2 regions of the Clostridium sp. CM027 genome follow, and region 1 is predicted to be linked to the other one. Evidence: a T-box and tRNA genes for the amino acid it is inferred to sense, from the RefSeq annotation. Region 1 holds a T-box; the other holds one or more tRNA genes.

Region 1 (8,016 bases):
GAATCTAATATTAGAGATTGCTTAAGAAAGTATTAATAAATTATTAATAATATTATTATTGCATTCCTCCATCTATTGTTATCACCTGTCCAGTAATATATTTTGAATTTTCACTAGCTAAAAAGGTTACAAGCATGCCAACATCTCGCACTTCTCCAAATTTCATCATAGGTATTTCATTAGTTAAAGATTTGCGTTCGCCATCAGTTAGCCAACCATTCATTTCTGTATCTATAACCCCTGGAGCTATTGCATTAACCCTAATATTAGATGGTGCAAGTTCCTTAGCTAGTGCCTTTGTAAAAGAGTTAATCGCACCCTTAGATGCTGAGTAAATCACTTCACAAGAGGCCCCTACATTACCCCACATTGAAGATATATTTATTATGCTTCCACTTTTCTGTTTTATCATCTCTTTAACAGCACTGTGCGAACAATTAATTGTGCCTTTAAGATTTACATTTAAAATATTGTCCCATTCTTCTGGCATATCATCCATAAACAGCCCGACCTTTGAGATCCCTGCATTATTTATCAAAATATCTATTTTACCTAATTTTTCAACAGTAGTTTTTATCATACCCTTTGAAAATTCATAATCACTTACATCACCTTTAATTTTCAAGGCATAAGCTCCTAGCTCTCTAATTTCCTGCAAGGTTTTTTCAGCTGCTTCATCATTGCTTTTATAATTTATAACAACGCAAGCCCCAGCCTTAGCTAGCTCTATAGCAATACCTTTCCCAATTCCTCTAGATGCTCCTGTAACTATAGCTACTTTACCTTTTAAATTCATATATACCGCCCCTAACTTAAAATGTTTTCTTTTTTATTTATTATACCGCTAATTTACTAAATATTAAAACATCCCTTCATTTAATATCTTGTAAATAATTATCTATTCAATTATTCTTCTGTTCAGAATTCCAAAATTCAATCAACTTTTTTATGACTTCTACCTATTTAAATTTCACACAATTTATGTTACATTTTAGTTAGTTATAAAAAAATCCAAATTATTATACCTATTTACACAGTAGCATTTGATAAATGCAGTTGGAGGGAAAAATGGCTAATTTAAAAAGAAAATTTGGTGAAGGACCTATATATACGATAACTAATTATATATTTTGGTTTTTCTTGGGCAATCTGTACTTTCTACTTCTCAATATTCCACTACTTTTCATATTAATTGCACTCTTTTCTAATGGTTCAAATACAATTCCACAGGGGTTTATTTCTATTATCCTTATATGTTGTATCCCAATAGGCCCTGCCGCAACAGCTCTTCTTAGTGTTATGGGCAAACTTATCCGGGAAAAAGATATAAATATTACGAAAGATTTTTTTAAGGCTTATAAAGTTAACTTTTTCCAATCATTATTCTTTTGGTCTCTAGAAATAATTACACTATCTATACTATTTATTGACATCAAATTGGTTATTTCAAGTAGTTACCCAAAATTTTTAACTGTTTTTATTTTTATAGTTGTAGCTTTTATTTTTTCAATGAGTCTTTATGTGTTCCCAATAATCTCAAGATTTTATTTAAGTACAAAAGATATTTTTAAAACTGCTGCCTACTATACCATTCGTAAATTTCATATTACAATTTTGAATTTAGCTAGTTTTTTGGTTGTAATACTCATATTTTTTAAAGTTTCTACCTTTATATTAGTATTTATATCAAGTATCATCTGTTATTTAATAATGTTCTATCAGCAAAAAATACTATTGGAAATTGAGTATAATCTTAAAAAAAATACTGAGAAAATTCAGGAAGAAGGCCAAAATGGATAAAACCATTAAATAATACTTCAAATCAGATAAAAAACAATATATCCTTGCAATACAGAGAGTAATCTTTTATATTAAATATAGGACATATATCTATTATAAATAATTTGAAATATCATAATAATTAAGATATATAACAAGGAGGAATTTACATTGAGTAAAATTGAACAATTAACCGTAGATACTATAAGGATTTTATCAGCTGAGGCAATAGAAAAAGCAAAATCTGGACATCCAGGGCTTCCGCTCGGAGCGGCACCCATGGCATATACATTATGGGCGAAGCATATGAAGCATAATCCTTGCAATTCAAAATGGCAGGATAGAGATAGATTTGTATTGTCAGCTGGGCATGGATCAATGCTAGAATATTCTCTACTTCATCTTTTTGGATATGGTCTAACTATTGAAGATTTAAAGAATTTTAGACAATTGGGAAGTTTAACACCCGGTCATCCTGAGTATGGTCATACAAATGGTGTTGAAGTTACCACAGGACCACTCGGACAAGGTATTGCTAATGCGGTAGGTATGGCAATAGCCGAAAGCCATCTTGCAGCAAAATTTAATACTAAAGAATATACTATTGTGGATCATTATACCTATGCTATATGTGGTGACGGATGTAATATGGAAGGAATCTCTGGAGAAGCAGCATCCCTGGCAGGTACCTTAGGACTTGGAAAACTTATTTTAATGTATGACTCAAATAGTATAACTATAGAAGGAAATACAGATATCGCTTTTAGAGAAGACGTAAGTAAACGATTTGATGCCTATGGATGGCAGGTTTTATATGTAGAAGATGGCAATGATATGGACGCAATAAGTAGTGCCATTGAAACTGCAAAACTTGAGTTAAATAAACCTACATTTATTAAAATTAAAACTATTATTGGATTCGGTTGTGCTAAAAAACAAGGTACTGCCTCAGCACATGGGGAACCACTAGGAGAATCTAATATAACTGAAATGAAAAAATGCCTAGGCTGGAACCTCGATCCATTTACAGTTCCCGATGAAGTAACTAATCATATGGAAAATGTAAAGTCAGATCTTAGGGAAAAAGAAGAAACTTGGAACACACTTTATGCGCAGTATAGTGAAAAAAATCCTGAACTTGCTAAGGAATATGAAGCATGGCAAAGCGGAGAACTTTCTGTTGATTTACTTAAGATCCAAGATATGTGGAAGTTTGAAGGCACAGCAGCAACAAGAAACTCTTCTGGCGCAATAATAAATATATTAGCAAAACATGTACCAAACCTTATAGGTGGTTCAGCAGATCTTGCTCCTTCTAATAAAACCTATATGGAGGGCAAAGGTGATTTTTCTATGGAAGATAGAACTGGCACTAACCTTCATTTTGGAGTAAGAGAGCATGCAATGGCTGCTATTGCAAATGGAATATATGTTCATGGAGGTCTTAAACCCTTTGTTTCAACTTTCTTTGTATTTAGTGATTATATGAAGGGTGCAATGAGATTATCTTCCCTTATGAGTCTTCCAGTAATTTATGTTTTAACTCATGATAGTATAGCAGTTGGTGAAGATGGTCCAACTCATGAACCAATTGAACAGCTTGCAGCTTTGCGATCTCTACCAAACTTCAATGTCTTTAGACCAGCTGATTCAAGAGAAACAGCTGTTGGCTTTTATGCTGCAATGACTTCAAAAACAACTCCTACTGCATTAATACTAACAAGGCAGAATCTACCTTTGTATGAAGAAACCTCAATTGAAGCTTTAAAGGGTGCCTATGTCTTAAAAACCTATGAAGAAAAAGGTAGAAACCCTGATATAATTTTAATGGCTTCTGGTTCTGAAGTAGAATTTATTTATGAAGGAGCTAAGATATTAAATGACCGTGGTATCAAAGCTAGAGTAGTAAGTATGCCATCCTTAGATTTGTTTGATGCCCAATCAAAAGAGTACAGGGAATCTATATTACCATCAGACCTAAGATCCCGCTTGGCAGTTGAAGCCGCTTCTTCCTTTGGTTGGCATAAATATGTTGGAATAGACGGAGATGTAATCTCTATTGATAGATTTGGAGCTTCAGGTAAAGCCGACGATTTATTCAAAATATTCGGCTTTACAACAGAAAATGTTGTTAATAGAGCAATTAAATTGCTCCGTAAGTAATTTAATTAAGTTATAATTTTATTCTGAATAATTTTTTAAATCTTACACATAATATTATTAATAGTTATTAACTCACAGCTAGATAGATGAGCTCATCATTAATATAGATACAGCTAAAAGTTACTAACTACCATATGTATTAAATAAACTGTTTTAAATTTAGTTTTTAGCTGTAACTATTATTTAATGCAGTTTATTTAATATTGTATTTTAAAAGCATTTTAAATTATTAATATAAATATTTATTTAATTTAACATATAAAAATAAGCAAAATAATTATGCCATATAGAATTACTAATACCCCCATTAATTATTACATATGTTCCACCATCTTCTATTTCTAAAAAACTCTTTATTTATTAGCCCAATTATGATATTATGTAGTAAATTAGTTAAAAAGGAGGTTGATTATTATGTCATATAAAATTACTGATGCATGTGTAAGCTGTGGAGCTTGCGAACCTGAATGCCCAGTTAACGCTATAAGCCAAGGAGATTCACTATTTGTTATCGATGCTGATACTTGTATCGATTGTGGAGCTTGTGCAGGTGTTTGTCCTACAGGCGCTCCAGTTGAGGCTTAATTAGAACATAGATCTTATGATTAAGATACAAGCTACTGACTTTTGTCAGTAGCTTGTATCTTTTTATTCTGTTATATTATGAAACCCTTCCCCAGGGTTAGCATGTGCTATCAGATTTCTAAATTAAAAGCAGCTCCTATTCTACACATAGGGAGCTGCTTTTAATATTGTAATTTACTATTAAATCATCTCCTGCGGAGCCGCGACAGCTTCGCAGAAGATGCATTGATGACTTCAGAAGGAGATTTATACTCCCACTAAAGTTTTCTATTTGCTAGGGCAAATAACGTCTACTTATAGTAGGTACTCCCACTTATACAAATGGGAGACTTTCCTTCTGAAATGTCGTTAAAATTCAGCAGACCCAGTTGTTCTTGGGAATGGAATAACGTCTCTGATGTTGCTCATACCTGTAATATACATAATAGCTCTTTCAAATCCTAGTCCAAATCCAGCATGCTTAGTTCCGCCGTATTTCCTTAACTCTAAATACCACCAGTAATCTTCTTTATTAAGACCACATTCTTCCATTCTAACTTCTAAAATATCTTGTCTTTCTTCTCTTTGGCTTCCACCGATAATTTCTCCTATTCCCGGTACAAGTAAGTCCATTGCTGCAACTGTCTTATTATCGTCATTTATTCTCATATAAAAAGATTTTATTTCCTTTGGATAATCCGTTACAAATAATGGTTTTTTAAACACTTCTTCTGTTAAATATCTTTCATGCTCAGTTTGAAGATCACAGCCCCAAGTTACCGGGTACTGGAATTCATTTCCTGATTTTTGTAGAATATCCACAGCCTCAGTATATGTTATCTGTCCAAACTCTGCGTTTACAACACCATTTAATCTTTCAATTAAACCTTTATCTACAAAACTATTGAAAAACTCCATCTCTTCTGGAGCGTTTTCCATAACATATTTTATTATATATTTCATCATGTCTTCTGCGAGTTTCATATCATCTTTTAAATCCGCAAATGCTATTTCAGGCTCTATCATCCAGAACTCAGCTGCATGTCTTCCTGTATTAGAATTTTCTGCTCTAAATGTTGGCCCAAAAGTATAAACATTTCTAAACGCTAAAGCAAAAGCCTCTGCTGCTAACTGTCCACTTACAGTTAAGCTAGTTTCTTTACCAAAAAAGTCTTGCGCGTAATCAACTTTTTTATCTTCGCCTAGCGGAATATTGCTAAAATCAAGGGTAGATATTCTAAACATTTCACCCGCACCTTCGCAATCACTACCAGTTATTATTGGTGTATGGGTATATACAAATCCTCTCTTTTGAAAAAACTCATGTATAGCAAAAGCAGTTAATGAACGCACCCTGAACACTGCTGAGAAAGCATTACTTCTTGGCCTTAAGTGTGCAATAGTTCTTAAATACTCAAAAGAATGTCTTTTCTTTTGCAATGGATAATCGGTATTTGACATCCCTTCTAAAACTATTTTAGTAGCTTTAATCTCAAATGGTTGCTTAGCTTCTGGCGTTACAACAAGTTTCCCTTCTATAGTCAAAGATGAACTTATAGGTAATTTAGCTATTTCAGCAAAATTTTCTAAGCCTTCCTCAAAAACTACCTGAATATTTTTGAAGAAGCTTCCATCATTAACTTCTATAAACCCGAACGCTTTAGAAGATCTTAAAGTTCTTATCCATCCAGAGATAGATACTACTTGATCTTCATATTTTTCTTTTTCTCTATAAATTTGTTTTACTAACAATTTTTCCATAAAATTGCCCTCCTTATAATTTTATATTTACCTTAATAATAAAAAAAGCCTTCCATCCCTTAATAATAAAGGGACGAAAGGCTATAATTTCGCTATGCCACCCAGTTTTGTCATATAATATGACCAATCTAATCAGTACAGAATTATATATTCGTTGATACGAGTTATACATTTGATACTGCCCAACAGTTAACGGATTGGAGCCGTCTAAGCCTACTACCTTAAAGATTTCGGTTAGAAACTCTGAGATGTTCTTCGATATAAACTTCGTATTGGTCTTTCACCATCACCAACTCGCTATTACTACCCTTTTATATCTACTCTTCTCTTCACAGTCTTTATATTTAAATATTAGTATATGTATCAATTATTTTTATATTCAATTAAAATTATAATATTTTTAATAATAAATGTCAAATATTTTTATAATAAAAATAGATGCCTAAAATGATTTTTCAATCATTTTAGGCATCCCTTAAGTTTTTCTCTTAATTATATATATTATAATTCTTTTAAACAAGCATATCTATTTAATCAAATTCTTCATCTTCATTTTCATCTTCAACTATCTCACCAATAACTTCATCTCTCTTTGCCGTTTCTCCAGTAACCTTATTTTCAAGAACAATGTTACATTTCACACATCCATCTTCTTCATTAATGAAAGTTTTTGCTACAACATCATCTTTTTCTAAAGATACACCCTGCGTAAGTTTCTCTGGGTGGTCAAATATAATAGGTTTACTATTTAATCTATCATCCATGTATAATCACTTCCTTTCTAAATTTAGTCTTTACATGAAGACTTCAAAATATACTTTGAAAATGTTGCCTATTATACTTGTATTTTATTTTGTAAATCCTTCTCCCGATACTTCTCTTACATCTGCAACAGTAATAAATGCGTTGGCATCAATTAATTTAACCATTTTTTGAAGAGGTACTATTTCATTTTTACCAACTACTATATATAGCACCTGTTTGGGTCCATTTGTATACATTCCAGTAGCATTTATTCCTGTTACACCTCTCTTTAAATCCTTCATTAATATTTCCGCTATTTCCTTAGAATTATTTGAAATAATAAATACCGCTTTAGAATAATTTATTCCTTCAAGTATACCATCTATAACCTTACTAACTATATAAGTAGATATTAGTGCATACATAGCTTTTTGAACACCAAATACAAAAGCACCTGTTAGTATTATAATCGAATCAATAGCTAATATAATTTTAGCTATTGGCATATTTTTTAAATAAACCTTTATGATGTTTGCAGCTAAATCAGTTCCTCCAGTACTAGCGGATGCTCTTAATACAAACCCTAAGCCTATACCAACAAATACTCCACCAAATATACTAACCAACAAAATATCGACCTGTGGCATCGGTATAAAGCTTGTATAAAACAACGCGAAAGATAGATATGCCGCAGCAAACAAGGATTTACCCACAAATTTTTTCCCCTTAAGTTTTCTAGCAATGATAAGCAATGGTATATTTATCACAATATTAGTAAACCATAGAGGCACTCCTATTCCGTAATGCTTTTCTGCAATATATTGAATAACAATGGCAATACCTGCTACTCCACCTGTTACTAATTTAAATTTTGCCAAAAACATATTTATGCCTGCTGCGAGTATTGTAGTCCCGATAATAATGTAAATATAATTTAAAACGTTCTCATTTTTAGTTTCTGTTCTCATTTAATCTATCCTACTTTCTACTTACTGCTTTATAATA
Region 2 (8,016 bases), 990 kb from region 1:
AGCAGGCAAATCCGTTTGCTCTTAACGCTGAGATGTGATGGGGAAGGGAATTTATTCCCGAAGTATCTGATTCCACGCTGCCAAGAAAAGTCTCTATCGAGGATATTGGTGCCCGTACCGCAAACCGACACAGGTAGGTGAGGAGAGAATCCTAAGACCATCGGAAGAATTGTTGTTAAGGAACTCGGCAAATTGACCCCGTAACTTCGGGAGAAGGGGTGCCTACGTAAGTAGGTCGCAGAGAATAGGCCCAAGCAACTGTTTAGCAAAAACACAGGTCTCTGCTAAAGCGAAAGCTGATGTATAGGGGCTGACGCCTGCCCGGTGCTGGAAGGTTAAGGGGATTACTTAGCGCAAGCGAAGGTATGAACTTAAGCCCCAGTAAACGGCGGCCGTAACTATAACGGTCCTAAGGTAGCGAAATTCCTTGTCGGGTAAGTTCCGACCCGCACGAATGGCGTAATGATTTGGGCACTGTCTCAACAACACATCCGGCGAAATTGTAGTGCAAGTGAAGATGCTTGCTACCCGCGATTGGACGGAAAGACCCCGTAGAGCTTTACTGTAGCTTAGCATTGAATTTCGGTATTGTCTGTACAGGATAGGTGGGAGACTGAGAAACATGGGCGTCAGCCTGTGTGGAGTCATCCTTGGGATACCACCCTGACAGTACTGAGGTTCTAACTGGAGGCCATGAATCTGGTCACAGGACATTGTTAGGTGGGCAGTTTGACTGGGGCGGTCGCCTCCAAAAAAGTAACGGAGGCGCCCAAAGGTTCCCTCAGCGCGGTTGGAAATCGCGCGAAGAGTGCAAAGGCAGAAGGGAGCCTGACTGCGACACTTACAAGTGGAGCAGGGACGAAAGTCGGGCTTAGTGATCCGGTGGTACCTCGTGGGAGGGCCATCGCTCAACGGATAAAAGCTACCTCGGGGATAACAGGCTGATCTCCCCCAAGAGTCCACATCGACGGGGAGGTTTGGCACCTCGATGTCGGCTCGTCGCATCCTGGGGCTGAAGTAGGTCCCAAGGGTTGGGCTGTTCGCCCATTAAAGCGGCACGCGAGCTGGGTTCAGAACGTCGTGAGACAGTTCGGTCCCTATCCGTCGCGGGCGTAGGAAATTTGAAGGGAGCTGTCCTTAGTACGAGAGGACCGGGATGGACAAACCTCTGGTGCACCAGTTGTCACGCCAGTGGCATCGCTGGGTAGCTATGTTTGGAAGGGATAAACGCTGAAAGCATCTAAGCGTGAAGCCCACCCTGAGATGAGATTTCCCATAACTCGCACGTAAGTGCGGTGTTAGTAAGACTCCTGGAAGACCACCAGGTTGATAGGTTAGAGGTGTAAGCATGGTAACATGTTCAGCTGACTAATACTAATAAGTCGAGGGCTTGACCTAAATATATAATTAGAAATAAAGCGATACTTCAAGCGTAAGCGAGAAGACTAGTTCACTGTGCAATTTTGAGAGAATATTTATTTTCTCAATCTAGTGATTATGGCATGAAGGTAACACCCGTTCCCATACCGAACACGAAGGTTAAGCTTCAATGCGCCGATGGTACTGCAGGGGTGACCTTGTGGAAGAGTAGGTTGTCGCTAGGTAATGTTCCGCGATAGCTCAACGGTGGAGCACTCGGCTGTTAACCGATAGGTTGAAGGTTCAAATCCTTTTCGCGGAGCCATTTTTTAAAATATAATAACATATGACGGATATTAATAAATCTGGTGATTATGGCATGAAGGTAACACCCGTTCCCATACCGAACACGAAGGTTAAGCTTCAATGCGCCGATGGTACTGCAGGGGTGACCTTGTGGAAGAGTAGGTTGTCGCCAGGTAAATATGGATCTTTAGCTCAGCTGGTTAGAGCTACCGGCTCATAACCGGTCGGTCCGGGGTTCGAGTCCCTGAAGGTCCACCATATGTGGGGATATAGCTCAGCTGGGAGAGCACCTGCCTTGCACGCAGGGGGTCAAGGGTTCGATTCCCTTTATCTCCACCAAAGAACAGTCCAATATGGGCTGTTTTTTTTGTGGAGATAAATAAGTTGTTAGTAAAAAAACTGGGTTAAATCATCTCCTGTGCAGCGGCTGATTTTATTCCAAGATTGCAGCTCCGCAGGAGATGATTTAAGTGGATTATTAATGTTGTTAGAAATTCTATAATATAAAAATTCTTAATAACGTTTATAAATAAATAAATAAAATGCTTAAATACAAACAATTTCTTATATACTTGACCATGCGTGTCAATATATATAAAACAAAGGATTATAATGAAAGAATGAGTAAATGGAGAATAACGTGGATATATAACAAAAAAAACAAATATACAACTTTATTATTATGATACAATATTCCTTGTCGTCACAAACAAGTGGCACGATAAGCTAACTGTTGATAACTATTTAATATATTTTCAAATGAAAATAATTTTTAAAAAGTTGTTGACAAAACAAGAAATGCCTAGTAGAATAGTAGAAGTCGTCACATGATGACAAAGCAAATTGGTCTTTGAAAATTAAACAGAGAAATAGGTAAAGATAGCGAAATAATATTTCGCTAAACCAGTTAATTACTTTAGTATAAAGTAAAATTTAGTCGTAAGACTAAAAGTATGTAATGAGCTTGCGTAACAACTTAACAGTTGTCGCAGATTAATCATTTCAACTAAAAAAGTGTAAACTTTTAAATTGAGAGTTTGATCCTGGCTCAGGACGAACGCTGGCGGCGTGCCTAACACATGCAAGTCGAGCGATGAAACCTTTCGGGGTGGATTAGCGGCGGACGGGTGAGTAACACGTGGGTAACCTGCCTCAAAGAGGGGAATAGCCTCCCGAAAGGGAGATTAATACCGCATAATATGTTTTGGTCGCATGATCGAAACATCAAAGGATTTTTCTTCGGAAAATTCCACTTTGAGATGGACCCGCGGCGCATTAGCTAGTTGGTGAGGTAACGGCTCACCAAGGCGACGATGCGTAGCCGACCTGAGAGGGTGATCGGCCACATTGGAACTGAGACACGGTCCAGACTCCTACGGGAGGCAGCAGTGGGGAATATTGCGCAATGGGGGAAACCCTGACGCAGCAACGCCGCGTGAATGATGAAGGCCTTCGGGTTGTAAAGTTCTGTCTTCTGGGACGATAATGACGGTACCAGAGGAGGAAGCCACGGCTAACTACGTGCCAGCAGCCGCGGTAATACGTAGGTGGCAAGCGTTGTCCGGATTTACTGGGCGTAAAGGATGCGTAGGCGGACATTTAAGTCAGATGTGAAATACCCGAGCTTAACTTGGGTGCTGCATTTGAAACTGGGTGTCTAGAGTGCAGGAGAGGTAAGTGGAATTCCTAGTGTAGCGGTGAAATGCGTAGAGATTAGGAAGAACACCAGTGGCGAAGGCGACTTACTGGACTGTAACTGACGCTGAGGCATGAAAGCGTGGGGAGCAAACAGGATTAGATACCCTGGTAGTCCACGCCGTAAACGATGAATACTAGGTGTCGGGGGTCGAACCTCGGTGCCGCCGTTAACACATTAAGTATTCCGCCTGGGGAGTACGATCGCAAGATTAAAACTCAAAGGAATTGACGGGGGCCCGCACAAGCAGCGGAGCATGTGGTTTAATTCGAAGCAACGCGAAGAACCTTACCTAGACTTGACATCCCCTGCATAACCCAGAGATGGGCGAAGTCCTTCGGGACAGGGTGACAGGTGGTGCATGGTTGTCGTCAGCTCGTGTCGTGAGATGTTGGGTTAAGTCCCGCAACGAGCGCAACCCTTATCATTAGTTGCTACCATTAAGTTGAGCACTCTAGTGAGACTGCCCGGGTTAACCGGGAGGAAGGTGGGGATGACGTCAAATCATCATGCCCCTTATGTCTAGGGCTACACACGTGCTACAATGGTGAGTACAAAGAGATGCAAGACCGCAAGGTGGAGCCAAACTCAAAAACTCATCCCAGTTCGGATTGTAGGCTGCAACTCGCCTACATGAAGCCGGAGTTGCTAGTAATCGCGAATCAGCATGTCGCGGTGAATACGTTCCCGGGCCTTGTACACACCGCCCGTCACACCATGAGAGTTGGTAACACCCGAAGTCCGTGAGGTAACCGTAAGGAGCCAGCGGCCGAAGGTGGGATTGATGATTGGGGTGAAGTCGTAACAAGGTAGCCGTAGGAGAACCTGCGGCTGGATCACCTCCTTTCTAGGGAGTAGATGTATTGACTTCGGTCGATGCAATAGAAGAATATTAATTTATTCTTCAAAAATATCTATTGTAATTAATCGTACCTAGTTCTCTGTTTAATTTTGAGAGACTAATTTTATCTAACTCTTAGGAGTTAGATAATGAATAGTTTTTCTTAAAATGTTCTTTGAAAATTGCACAGTGAAAAAAGTTGTTTTAAAAAAATTAAAACTACGCAAGTAGTTTATAAATTGATTTAATACAATTTCGCAAAATTAATATAACCGTCTATGTAAATAGACAGAATCAAGGTCAAGCTACAAAGGGCGCATGGCGAATGCCTTGGCACTAGGAGCCGAAGAAGGACGCGTTAAGCTGCGATAAGCTTTGGGTAGGCGCAAATAGCCTGTGATCCAAAGATTTCCGAATGGGGGAACCCACATAGTAACAACTATGTACTGCATACTGAATAAATAGGTATGCAGAGGTAGACCCGGGGAACTGAAACATCTAAGTACCCGGAGGAAGAGAAAGAAACATCGATTTCCTAAGTAGCGGCGAGCGAAAGGGAAAGAGCCCAAACCCAGGTCTTTGATCTGGGGGTTGAGGATAGATCATAAATACTGCAATTCCTTAATTGAAGATAGCTGGAAAGCTGCTCCGCAGAAGGTAATAGGCCTGTAAATGAAAAGGAAAAACAGTCAGATCTAATCCAGAGTACCACGAGACACGTGAAACCTTGTGGGAAGCTGGGAGGACCACCTCCCAAGGCTAAATACTACCTAGTGACCGATAGTGAAGAAGTACCGTGAGGGAAAGGTGAAAAGAACCCCGGAAGGGGAGTGAAATAGAACCTGAAACCGTGTGCCTACAACCGGTCGAAGCACTTTATATGTGTGACGGCGTGCTTTTTGTAGAACGAGCCAACGAGTTACGATATGTAGCAAGGTTAAGTACTTAAGGTACGGAGCCGAAGGGAAACCAAGTCTGAATAGGGCGCATAGTTGCATGTCGTAGACCCGAAACCGGGTGACCTATCCATGGCCAGGATGAAGCGGAAGTAAAATTCCGTGGAGGTCCGAACCACGTTGGTGTTGAAAAACCATGGGATGAGCTGTGGATAGCGGAGAAATTCCAATCGAACTCGGAGATAGCTGGTTCTCCTCGAAATAGCTTTAGGGCTAGCGTCGATTAATTGAGTAATGGAGGTAGAGCACTGAATGGGCTAGGGGCTGACAACAGTTACTGAACCCTATCAAACTCCGAATGCCATATACTTTTATTTCGGCAGTCAGACTGCGAATGATAAGATCCGTAGTCAAAAGGGAAACAGCCCAGACCATCAGCTAAGGTCCCAAAGTGTAAGTTAAGTGGAAAAGGATGTGGGATTTCTAAGACAACTAGGATGTTGGCTCAGAAGCAGCCACTCATTTAAAGAGTGCGTAATAGCTCACTAGTCAAGAGATCCTGCGCCGAAGATGTCCGGGGCTAAAACTTACCACCGAAGCTATGGGTGTACACAATTGTGTACGCGGTAGAGGAGCTTTCTGTACTGGCTGAAGTCATACCGTAAGGAGTGGTGGACGGTACAGAAGTGAGAATGTTGGCATGAGTAGCGAGAGTTAAGTGAGAATCTTAACGGTCGAAAACCTAAGGTTTCCTGAGGAAGGCTCGTCCTCTCAGGGTTAGTCGGGACCTAAGCCGAGGCCGAAAGGCGTAGGTGATGGACAATCGGTTGATATTCCGATACCACCAATGGACGTTATTAGAAATGGGATGACGCAGGAGGATAAGATGTGCACACTATTGGATGTGTGTCTAAGCATTTAGGCGGAGCAAGCAGGCAAATCCGTTTGCTCTTAACGCTGAGATGTGATGGGGAAGGGAATTTATTCCCGAAGTATCTGATTCCACGCTGCCAAGAAAAGTCTCTATCGAGGATATTGGTGCCCGTACCGCAAACCGACACAGGTAGGTGAGGAGAGAATCCTAAGACCATCGGAAGAATTGTTGTTAAGGAACTCGGCAAATTGACCCCGTAACTTCGGGAGAAGGGGTGCCTACGTAAGTAGGTCGCAGAGAATAGGCCCAAGCAACTGTTTAGCAAAAACACAGGTCTCTGCTAAAGCGAAAGCTGATGTATAGGGGCTGACGCCTGCCCGGTGCTGGAAGGTTAAGGGGATTACTTAGCGCAAGCGAAGGTATGAACTTAAGCCCCAGTAAACGGCGGCCGTAACTATAACGGTCCTAAGGTAGCGAAATTCCTTGTCGGGTAAGTTCCGACCCGCACGAATGGCGTAATGATTTGGGCACTGTCTCAACAACACATCCGGCGAAATTGTAGTGCAAGTGAAGATGCTTGCTACCCGCGATTGGACGGAAAGACCCCGTAGAGCTTTACTGTAGCTTAGCATTGAATTTCGGTATTGTCTGTACAGGATAGGTGGGAGACTGAGAAACATGGGCGTCAGCCTGTGTGGAGTCATCCTTGGGATACCACCCTGACAGTACTGAGGTTCTAACTGGAGGCCATGAATCTGGTCACAGGACATTGTTAGGTGGGCAGTTTGACTGGGGCGGTCGCCTCCAAAAAAGTAACGGAGGCGCCCAAAGGTTCCCTCAGCGCGGTTGGAAATCGCGCGAAGAGTGCAAAGGCAGAAGGGAGCCTGACTGCGACACTTACAAGTGGAGCAGGGACGAAAGTCGGGCTTAGTGATCCGGTGGTACCTCGTGGGAGGGCCATCGCTCAACGGATAAAAGCTACCTCGGGGATAACAGGCTGATCTCCCCCAAGAGTCCACATCGACGGGGAGGTTTGGCACCTCGATGTCGGCTCGTCGCATCCTGGGGCTGAAGTAGGTCCCAAGGGTTGGGCTGTTCGCCCATTAAAGCGGCACGCGAGCTGGGTTCAGAACGTCGTGAGACAGTTCGGTCCCTATCCGTCGCGGGCGTAGGAAATTTGAAGGGAGCTGTCCTTAGTACGAGAGGACCGGGATGGACAAACCTCTGGTGCACCAGTTGTCACGCCAGTGGCATCGCTGGGTAGCTATGTTTGGAAGGGATAAACGCTGAAAGCATCTAAGCGTGAAGCCCACCCTGAGATGAGATTTCCCATAACTCGCACGTAAGTGCGGTGTTAGTAAGACTCCTGGAAGACCACCAGGTTGATAGGTTAGAGGTGTAAGCATGGTAACATGTTCAGCTGACTAATACTAATAAGTCGAGGGCTTGACCTAAATATATAATTAGAAATAAAGCGATACTTCAAGCGTAAGCGAGAAGACTAGTTCACTGTGCAATTTTGAGAGAATATTTATTTTCTCAATCTAGTGATTATGGCATGAAGGTAACACCCGTTCCCATACCGAACACGAAGGTTAAGCTTCAATGCGCCGATGGTACTGCAGGGGTGACCTTGTGGAAGAGTAGGTTGTCGCTAGGTAATGTTCCGCGATAGCTCAACGGTGGAGCACTCGGCTGTTAACCGATAGGTTGAAGGTTCAAATCCTTTTCGCGGAGCCATTTTTATTTAAAGTATACAAAGCTAATTATTAGCTTTTTTTTATTTTTTGAAAAATTATAATAAATAATATACAAATTTTAAAAAATAGATATGAGCTTTAGTAATAACTTATATTTAGTTTAAATATATAATTAAGTATCAATAAATTTATTTTATTGATACTTTTATCTTTTTTAGAAAGTAATAATTATAAAATTCAGCTATATACAAAGGCTTTTTATTTAAAGGTAGAATATATGAATATATATCTAACGAAAAGCTAGGAGGTATCGTATATGAAAGAATATATAAGCAAAAATCTAA

The links. The T-box of region 1 lies ahead of asnS (asparagine--tRNA ligase). A T-box ahead of a tRNA ligase gene usually reads a tRNA of that ligase, here a tRNA-Asn.
Region 2: it has a tRNA-Asn gene. The T-box ahead of asnS (asparagine--tRNA ligase) is inferred to sense a tRNA for this amino acid. The anticodon was not compared.

What each region holds. Positions count from the first base shown of each region.
Region 1 is NZ_CP077725.1:1,940,668-1,948,683, forward strand. Features, by position in the region: gene ymfI (elongation factor P 5-aminopentanone reductase) at 56-796, opposite strand; gene KTC92_RS09190 (YesL family protein) at 1,069-1,800, shown strand; gene tkt (transketolase) at 1,951-3,942, shown strand; gene KTC92_RS09200 (DUF362 domain-containing protein) at 4,357-4,527, shown strand; gene asnS (asparagine--tRNA ligase) at 4,876-6,267, opposite strand; T-box leader at 6,334-6,609, opposite strand; gene KTC92_RS09210 (hypothetical protein) at 6,798-7,031, opposite strand; gene KTC92_RS09215 (YitT family protein) at 7,116-7,979, opposite strand.
Region 2 is NZ_CP077725.1:2,932,627-2,940,642, forward strand. Features, by position in the region: rRNA gene KTC92_RS13910 (23S ribosomal RNA) at 1-1,398, shown strand, start outside; rRNA gene rrf (5S ribosomal RNA) at 1,488-1,604, shown strand; tRNA gene KTC92_RS13920 (tRNA-Asn) at 1,610-1,684, shown strand; rRNA gene rrf (5S ribosomal RNA) at 1,724-1,840, shown strand; tRNA gene KTC92_RS13930 (tRNA-Ile) at 1,847-1,923, shown strand; tRNA gene KTC92_RS13935 (tRNA-Ala) at 1,929-2,004, shown strand; rRNA gene KTC92_RS13940 (16S ribosomal RNA) at 2,691-4,208, shown strand; rRNA gene KTC92_RS13945 (23S ribosomal RNA) at 4,501-7,426, shown strand; rRNA gene rrf (5S ribosomal RNA) at 7,516-7,632, shown strand; tRNA gene KTC92_RS13955 (tRNA-Asn) at 7,638-7,712, shown strand; gene fusA (elongation factor G) at 7,989-8,016, shown strand, end outside.